3 regions of the Bacillus sp. CZDM1 genome follow, and region 1 is predicted to be linked to each of the others. Evidence: predicted binding sites of a transcription regulator. Region 1 holds the regulator's gene; each other region holds the start of a gene.
The links. Region 1 encodes Rex, which represses fermentation and respiration genes when NADH is low (regulators of the CRP and FNR family bind a similar motif). Its sites were predicted from a motif close to TTGTGAAATATTTCACAA; they were not measured.
Positions count from the first base shown of each region.

Region 1 (3,166 bases):
TTACCATTTATACTGACCGTATTGAATGATCCGCCATTTGATGATCCAAAGCCATTTATGAGCAAGTCTCCCCTTTTTTTCGTCTCCATTTGATTCTCCTTTATAATAATTTCGATTTAATTTCTTCCATACATGCCATTAGCGATAGCTGGGTGACTATTTTTGTGCCCCGTTCAAATTGGAAGTTCTCTGTATTAATAAGTAATAGACAAGATGAAACACCTAATTTCCGAGTGATCACCAATTCTGCGTTCTTTTGCTTAATCACTGACTTATTGTCTAGTAAAACCTGTAACAGCATTTTTCCTTCATCCAAATTAATTTCACCTGATTGAAGCAGCTTTTCTAAAACATACACTTCAAGGATTCGTGAAAAATTAAACGCAGGACCGCCCTTTTCTATTTCTAAATAATAATCAAGCACTGTATTTGAAACAATGTTACGCTTTACTAATTCATCTTTCTCCAGCTGCAAATCAGCCATATTCGGTGAAAACATATCAGCTAGTTCATCTAAAGAAAGGTTTTCTTTCATAAGTTGAATTTTATTAATTCGTTCTAAGATCTTAACTTTCGGAAAGAATGTTTCTTGACCTGTAAAGGTTGATTTTCTAATAAACCAATCCTCAGGTATAAGGTCTTTTCGTTTCCATCTATATAATTGCCCATAAGATATTCCGGCTAAATCCAACAAATCCTTCTTCGAAATTAATTCCTCGCTCATAATGAAAACCCCTTTCATAGAACGAATGTAACATAACACTGTTACGTTTGTAAAGTTTCCATCTATATTTTTATCCGACAAAAAAAGACCTTCTCACTATATACGTGAAAAGGTCTTTACTCTTATTCTTCTGTTTCCTCTGTTGGGTAGTGCTTCAGGAAGTAAATAAGTGATTGTAATTCGACAGCCAAGTCAATATGATGCACGCGAATCGATGGCGGCACATTCAGTCTGGCAGGAGTAAAATTCAGGATTGCCTTAATATTGGAATGTACAAGTCTATCGGTAATCATTTGTGCCACAGGAGCAGGTACAGTCAGAATGGCTACATGAACATCATCATTGCTTAAAACCTTCTCCAGCTCATCCATATGAAACACTGGTACATCACGAATCGTTGTACCCATCTTATTCGGATCCACATCAAAGGCACATTCAATTCTTGTATTATTATTTTTTAAAAAATTATAATTTAAAAAGGCTGTGCCAAGATTACCTACACCAATTAACGCTACTTTCGTTAATTCATCTTGATCTAATGTTTTCCGAAAGAACGTTAATAAATAATTGACATTATAGCCATATCCCTTTTTTCCTAAGGCTCCAAAATAAGAAAAATCCCGGCGAATCGTTGCCGAATCCACCTTCACTGCCTCACTTAGTTCTGCAGAAGAAACCCTCTGTTTACCGGAAGAATGTAGATTCTTTAAAAATCGATAATATAAGGGCAGCCGTTTTGCTGTCGCTTGTGGTATTTTCATTGTTTCATTACTCATATTCTCCCACCCCCTATAAATAGTTTGATCATTTATCTAACTTGTTCCGTCCTATGGAAATCTCCGTTTTTCCCACCCGTTTTTTCAACCAAATATGTTTTTCCTATAACCATACCTTTATCTACTGCTTTACACATGTCATAAACCGTTAATGCACATGTGGAAGCAGCTGTTAACGCTTCCATTTCAACACCTGTATTTCCTTTTGTTTTGACAGCAGCGGCAATATTTAATGTATATGCGGTATCATGTTCCTTTTCCCATGAGAAGGATATATTTACCCCTGTTAAAGGAATCGGGTGACACATCGGGATCAAATCCCAGGTCTTCTTTGCTCCCATTACTGCAGCCACTTGAGCCACAGCAAGAACATCGCCTTTTTTCATTTCGTTATTTGTTATTTTATCATAAATTTCTTTACTGACCGTAATACTGGAATGAGCTAGTGCCGTACGGGCCGTTTCTGGCTTATCGCTAACATCCACCATTTTCGCTCTTCCTTCTTCGTTAAAATGAGTAAATTCAGACATAAACAGTATCCTCCCATAAAATCATACTATATTTTTCGAAATTTGTCTGTGAAACCTTGAGCGAATGATAAAATATTTACATTTTTTTCTTAAGAGATATTCTCTTATTTTCCCCAACACCAAGACACTTTATTGCCGACTTTCTTCGAATAAGGTACACTTATTTTAGTGATTGAGGTGAAAAACAATGATTTTATTACAAGTGAATCAACTAGCAAAATATTATGGTGCAGACCTAATTTTATCGAATATAAAACTAGAATTACAAACGCGGGACCGCGTTGCACTTGTGGGGCGAAACGGAGCAGGGAAATCGACATTATTGAAAATTATAGCCGGGCACCTGTCCCATGATGGCGGAGAAATTATTAAGCCAAAGGGAGTAAGCATTGGTTATTTAGCACAGAATACCGGATTAGAATCAAACTTGTCGATTTGGGATGAAATGCTAACCGTTTTCGAACCACTTAGAAGTATGGAAAAGACACTTCGACATTTAGAGGTTTCGATGTCGGATCCTGCCGCTATGGAGGATAGTGCCCGCTACGACCGAATTTTAAAAGAATATGATGAACTGCAAGTGAGATTTAAAGAACAGGGAGGCTATCAGTACGAAGCAGATATTCGCTCTATCCTCCACGGTTTAAATTTCCGCAATAACTCATTAATGATATCCAGCTTAAGCGGCGGTCAGAAGACTCGTCTAGCATTAGGGAAACTCCTTTTAACGAAGCCCGATATATTAATTTTGGATGAGCCTACAAACCATCTCGATATCGATACACTTACGTGGCTGGAGCAATACTTACAAGGCTATGACGGGGCCATCTTAATCGTGTCCCATGACCGCTACTTTTTGGATAAAGTGGTCACACAGGTTTATGAAGTTTCACGGAGACAAATTCAAAAATTTATCGGAAACTATAGCTCCTATCTAGATCAAAAAGCGGCAAATTATGAACGTGATTTAAAAGTATATGAAAAGCAGCAGCAGGAAGTTTCGGATCTTCAGGATTTTATCCAGCGTAACCTAGCGCGTGCATCGACGACCAAGCGCGCTCAAAGCCGGCGTAAAAAGTTGGAGAAAATGGAATTAATGGACCGTCCCTTAGGAGACGAGAAGTCTGCCACCTTCT
Region 1 covers NZ_JBUESO010000013.1:5,109-8,274, reverse strand. The annotation lists gene ACY3XC_RS23020 (polymer-forming cytoskeletal protein) at 1-89, opposite strand, end outside; gene ACY3XC_RS23015 (YhbD family protein) at 101-724, opposite strand; gene ACY3XC_RS23010 (redox-sensing transcriptional repressor Rex) at 847-1,500, opposite strand; gene moaC (cyclic pyranopterin monophosphate synthase MoaC) at 1,533-2,030, opposite strand; gene ACY3XC_RS23000 (ABC-F family ATP-binding cassette domain-containing protein) at 2,218-3,166, shown strand, end outside.

Region 2 (3,166 bases), on a different contig from region 1:
TTAAAATGGGGAACTTCCGCTATCTTGTAGCAACAGATGTCGCCGCTAGGGGAATCGATATTGATAATGTGACACTGATTATTAATTACGATGTTCCAATGGAAAAAGAGAGTTATGTTCACCGGACAGGAAGAACAGGAAGAGCCGGAAACAAAGGAAAAGCGATTACCTTCGCGACACCATATGAAGAGAAATTTGTTAAGGCAATTGAAAGATATATTGGCTTTGAAATCCCTAAGTTGGAAGTTCCAACCCAGGATGAGGTTACGAGTGGAAAAGCAGCATTTGAAGAAAAACTTAGCGGCCGGAGAGTTGTAAGAAATAATAAAACAGCTCGAATTAACAAGGATATTACCAAGCTCCACTTTGGTGGCGGTAAGAAGAAAAAGCTTCGCGCGGTAGACTTTGTTGGGACAATCTCCAATATCCCTGGAGTTACAGCTGAAGATATTGGCATTATCACCATCCAGGACAACCTAACCTATGTTGACATCCTTAATGGAAAAGGCTCAGTAGTCCTCCAAGCAATGGAAAAGACAACCGTCAAAGGAAAGAAGCTAAAAGTGAGTAAGGCTTTAAAATAATTTTAACTAATTTTGGACGATTAAATATACAATAATCGTCCTTATTTTTATAATAAAGAAGGAGTTACTATAATGAAGTATTTTAAATCACAAATGAAACAATTAGTAAAAGAAAATAAAGAACTGCAGATGCACTTAAAAGAGTTAATAAATGAACATGATCTTGAAAAGAACTTTGCACTTAAGGCATTGTATCATTCAGAAGTAGCAGATGGCGGCAGGTATCAGACAGCCTATCAAGCACTCGATGTGCCGAAAGAGTAAGCTTTATTGAGAAGAGGGGAAAGCCATGGATATTAGAAATATTTTACTAGTCAGCCCAATGTATAAAGAGCTTCAATTATTAATAGAAAAGGAAGTCCCAGGAAAGTCCTTTCGTTTTATTCCTGAGGAAAAACTGACCCAAGCTGATTTAAGCTGGGCAGATGCGCTAGTTTCATTTAATCTAAAAGCTGACTATGATTATAGCTCAGTGAAATGGGTTCATTCGCTAGGTGCAGGGGTTGACCGTTTTTTATTTAAGAAGGAATGGAATGATGAGATCCTATTAACCAGAACGATTTGTTCGTTTGGGCAGAGAATTGCAGAGTATTGCTTAAGTTACATCCTAAAGGATTTACAATTTCATGATACCTTCCTAGAAAAACAGCAGCAAAAAAGATGGGAGCAGCGTACCCCGAAATTATTAGGTGAACAAAAAATTTTAGTTTATGGAACCGGTGAAATTGGTCAAATGATTGCAAAGGTTTTTTCTCGGCTGGGGGTAGACGTCTATGGGGTTTCTTTAAGTGGGAAGGAAAAAGAATATTATACTGAAGTCTTGAAGCTTGATTCTCATTTTTCTCTATTAAGTGAAATGAATTATGTGATCAATACTTTGCCGTTGACAGAACGGACGGAGAAATTATTCGACGGTGCTATCTTTGGTCAACTATCGAATGCGGGATTTATTAATGTGGGGAGAGGGGCTTCAGTAGATGAAGAAGCCTTACTGCAGGCTTTGACAGACAACCAAGTCAGCTTTGCCGTACTCGATGTCCTTGCACAAGAACCACTTCCAGAAGACAATCCATTATGGAGTCATCCAAGGATTCAAATTACTCCACATATTTCTGCGGTTACATCAGCAAATGAGGGGGCAGCTTGCTTTTTAGAAACTCTTAAAAACATCGACGAAAACAAGCTTTTGACTAATAAAGTTGATACAAAAAAAGGTTATTAATGATTGAGAATAGAGGAAACAAACGGAAACCCTAATTGAAGGGTTTTTTTCTTTAGTATGGTAACGCTTTAAAAAAAGTTAGGAAATGTTCACATATGGAGAAGAGAAAATGCGGTAAAATGAACTTGTATCATTTCATGTGAATAAATTCACAAATGATAGAATAAATCATTTTAGTATTTCACAAAAAAACAGAGGTGAAGCACAATGGGAGAACTTTCAATAAGTGCCTTACTTATTAGATTTTTGTTAGGAGGAGCAGCTGTCGTTGTTTCAACACTTGTTGCTAGGAATTTAGGTGAAAAAGCTGGGGGTATTTTTGCAGCTTTTCCAGCCGTGTATTTAGCGGCTTTATTGACAGTTGGTTTGGACTTCAGTGGAGATGAATTAGTAGCCCATTCCATTCTATTATCAAAAGGCGCCATCGTCGGCATGGGAATTAATATTCTCGTGGCCATTCTTGCAGGATACCTCCTGCCAAGACAAGGTTGGAAACGCGGACTTATCCAGGCTATGGGATTTTGGTTAGTTGTATCAATGGCGGTTGTGATGATTACCACTTACTCATAAGAAAGGGTGCTACTTATGTATAAAGATTTAATGATTCGTTTTACTCTCGGAGGGACAGCGGTGATGGTAAGCTATTTAATAACGGTCATTTCTCCTTGGAAAATCCTTGCTGGAATCTTTGCCGCATTTCCAGCCGTGATGATTACAGCCGTTTTAATGGTAGGAATTGCTTCTGGTTCAAAGAAGGCCGCTAAGATTGCAAATGGTTCGGTTTTTGGAATGATTGGCGGTGTTGTCTGCGTGGCAACGGTTTGGACTGTATTGCAAATCAACGGAAATTGGTCTTTAAGTATTTTATTAGGACTTTTGCTCTGGTTGATTGCCTCTATCATTGTTTCTTCATTAAGGGACAAGCTTAAGAATGTTAGAAAAAACACCTTTAGGACAAATATTCTAGTAAAACATAAATTAAGTACAAAACAAGACGGCTGACAGCCGCCTTGTGTATTGTTAAATATATAATGTACAAATAATTACTTATTCCTCTGTATTTTCAGTACCTTCCTCAGTACCTTCCTCAGTACCTTCCTCAGTACCTTCCTCAGTACCTTCTTCGTTTTGTTCTGTTTCTTCTGTTTCTGTGTCATCATTTCCAGCATCAGCACATCCAGTGGCAACTCCAAGTAACATAAAAACGGACATAACAGCAACTAACCATGTTTTGTAACTTTTCATCTTTAAAATTCCTCCTTGAATGCTTGCAATTTTGTACTACAGGATTATCATACAAGCTTTTGAAAAAAAATAGATGCAATTTTCCATTTCTTAACATTCATTAACATCATCTTAA
Region 2 covers NZ_JBUESO010000002.1:13,798-16,963, forward strand. The annotation lists gene ACY3XC_RS04575 (DEAD/DEAH box helicase) at 1-584, shown strand, start outside; gene ACY3XC_RS04580 (hypothetical protein) at 657-848, shown strand; gene ACY3XC_RS04585 (D-2-hydroxyacid dehydrogenase) at 874-1,806, shown strand; gene ACY3XC_RS04590 (DUF3147 family protein) at 2,014-2,376, shown strand; gene ACY3XC_RS04595 (DUF3147 family protein) at 2,392-2,808, shown strand; gene ACY3XC_RS04600 (hypothetical protein) at 2,854-3,051, opposite strand.
Region 2: ACY3XC_RS04590 (DUF3147 family protein) is a predicted target of Rex. The motif match lies at 1,944-1,961, and genes of this name have one in related genera.

Region 3 (3,166 bases), on a different contig from region 1:
ATGTAAAATAGGTAAATAAGTCGTTAAGGAATTGTAAATAAATAATGCATGGGGGACATAAAGTGTCATATCAATCGAAAAAAGGTATTAAATTGTTTGCACTAAATTCAAATCAGAGCTTAGCAAAGGAGATGGCTAAGCATTTAGGTTGTGAGGTTGGGAGGAGCTCGGTCACTCAATTTAGTGATGGAGAAATTCAAGTGAATATAGAAGAAAGTGTACGAGGTTCTGACGTATATGTCGTTCAATCGACTTCACACCCGAATAATGACCATATCATGGAGCTGCTCATTATGATTGATGCTTTAAAAAGAGCTTCAGCGAAAATGATCAATGTGGTTATTCCTTACTATAGCTATGCACGTCAGGATCGAAAAGCTAGATCCCGCGAGCCGATTACAGCTAAATTAATTGCAAACCTACTTGAAAAATCAGGTGCTACCAGAATACTGACGATGGATTTTCACTCACCACAGGTACAGGGATTTTTTGATATTCCAGTGGATCATTTAATTGGAATTCCGATTCTATCTCAGTATTTTGAGAAAAAGGGACTTGAGGATGTAGTTGTTGTTGCACCACATAATGGTGCTGTTGGAAGAGCAAGGAAAATGGCCAATATTTTAAATGCCCCCATTGCCCTCATTGACCGACGACGTCCTGAACCTAATGTTTCCGAAATATTTGCGATCATTGGGAATGTTGAGGGGAAAAATACGATTATTGTTGATGATTTAATTAATACTGCTACAACGCAGACTTTAGCTGCCAATGCCTTAGTAGAGCATGGGGCAAAAGCAGTGTACGCTTGCTGTACACATGCTGTTCTCTCACAATCAGCTGTTCAAAAAATTGAATCATCAGCTATTCAAGAATTAGTGATCACGAACACGATTGAGCAAGCCGAAGAAAAGATGATTAATAAAATTACGATGTTGTCTGTAGCCCCATTACTAGCAGAGGCTATTGACCGGATTCATAATGAAAGAGCAGTAAGTCCTTTATTTGAATAAATGAAAGAAGAGAGAGCCGTGATATCCACGGCTCTCTTTCTGTGAAATATTTATAATCCAATTTTTTTGTCTAAGATTCCAGTCCTTTTAGCCCCATCAATGACAGTATATTCATACTTTTTGTAAGCAAACCAATACGCCATACCGATAAAGAGGGCTCCGCCAACGGCATTGCCTAAGAAGACAGGAATGAAATTATTTAGATAATCCATCCAAGTAAGCTGTCCAGCAAATATTGCTGCTGGAATGACAAACATGTTGGCAACGACGTGTTGAAATCCAATCGCGACAAATGCCATAGTTGGAAACCAAATGCCTGCAATTTTTCCAATCATATCATCACTTCCATAGGATAGCCACACAGCTGCAGCTACAAGCCAGTTACAGCCGATACCTGAGACAAAAGCCTGAAGAAAGGTTGCATCTATTTTGTGTTCAGCAATATGAACTGTACTTTCCAAATAGACGCCTGTTTCCGTTAAACCTACAATATGTCCGAAAAAGTATGCCACGAAGATGGCACCGAGAAAATTGCTGATCGTGATAAGAAGCCAGTTTTGCAGGACCTGTTTCGTTTTAATTTTATTTGAATATCTTGCCAGCGGAACCACCATCATATTTCCAGTGAGCAGTTCTCCGCCTGCAATTAACGTAAGAATCAGTCCGATTGGGAAGACTGAGGCACCTAAAATCGCGCTAAGTCCGGATATACCTTCAGATAGAGGTGCTGTCACACGTATATATAGCAGGAATCCTAATGAAATAAATGCACCAGCTTGGAATCCTAATAGAAGGGTTGTTACTAACGGATAACTCGTCTTTTTGATTCCATTTTTAATTGATATTTCTAGTATTTGATCGGGTTTGTATAGTGACATGACCGAATTTCCTTTCTACCTGCATATATTGTGAAGAACGTCACATATTTATTTGTCTTCATTTTAGCGCAATACGGCACAATATGCTGTGAACAATTCTTTAACATTATTTATGAATTATTAAGTTGATTTTTCCACAAGGTGGATATTAGTTAGTGCGGTTTTTTATTAAGTTAACAAGTCTCCTCTTTTGGTATAAAATTAGATTATTATTGTTACTGCTTTTTGGAGGAATGGTTAATGGCTGTTGTAAAATCGGTAAAAATAGATGGGGAGAATATACATATCTTTAATAGTGCGATTTATATCTTTGAATCACACTCGGGATACACGCTTGAATTGGATTTGGTTGTAAGTGAAGTTACGGAGAGAAAATATAAAAAAGAGCAAAATTTAATTATTGAGATAGAACTAGAAAATGGCAGATTAATTGATTCCATCATGCATTTAAAAAGCCTGTCTGGAGGATTGCCGCAGCTTAATTTATTCTGTGACCTTAATGACATTGATGAATTTGCAGATCTTGACCGAGTGAATGAGAGTAGTTCATGGTTTCCTAATGTAGAAGAGGGAGTTACATTGGAAGAAATTAGAAAGGTTGAAATGCCCAATGAGAATATTAGTCTAAAAGTAAATCTGCCCATCAATCAGGTAGAATGGTTAAAAAAGCAAAAAAAGTCGAGTTTAAATGAAATGCTGCAAGAGTTTATAACTGAATATTGGAAAAAGCAAGAATGAAATGAGTGTTTTTTAAAATAGTGGGGGTGGATTCTTCGATGGCAGCAACACCAAAACCGGCTTCAACAGTTGTATTGATGGACGAATCATCAAGGGTGTATTTAACAAAACGGCCAATCACGATGAGGTTCATGGGGGGATTTCACGTTTTTCCCGGAGGAGCCGTAGAAAAACATGATGCATATGTTGAAAATGATTATGTCAATCGTGATGATACCCAGCTTTCTATTAGTCTTTCACATTATATAGCTGCAGCAAGAGAATTATTTGAAGAAGCTGGGATTTTGTTGGGTGACAGGAAAGACGGTTTGCCAGTTCTATTGCCAAAGGAAAAGCTAGTAAAATACCGAAAAAATCTTCTAGAAGGTGAAAAACCTTTTATTACAGTGTTAGAACAAGAAAATCTTTATTTTGATCCTCAATGTTTAACCTATTTTGGTCAAATTATCACACCTGAGGAAAGTCCGATTCGTTTTGATACCCGTTTCTTTCTAGCAAAGCTTCCCGAAGGTCAATATCCAGAACCAGATCAAAAGG
Region 3 covers NZ_JBUESO010000002.1:185,767-188,932, forward strand. The annotation lists gene ACY3XC_RS05415 (ribose-phosphate diphosphokinase) at 45-1,013, shown strand; gene ACY3XC_RS05420 (formate/nitrite transporter family protein) at 1,064-1,891, opposite strand; gene ACY3XC_RS05425 (hypothetical protein) at 2,132-2,629, shown strand; gene ACY3XC_RS05430 (NUDIX hydrolase) at 2,668-3,166, shown strand, end outside.
Region 3: ACY3XC_RS05420 (formate/nitrite transporter family protein) is a predicted target of Rex. The motif match lies at 1,920-1,937, and genes of this name have one in related genera.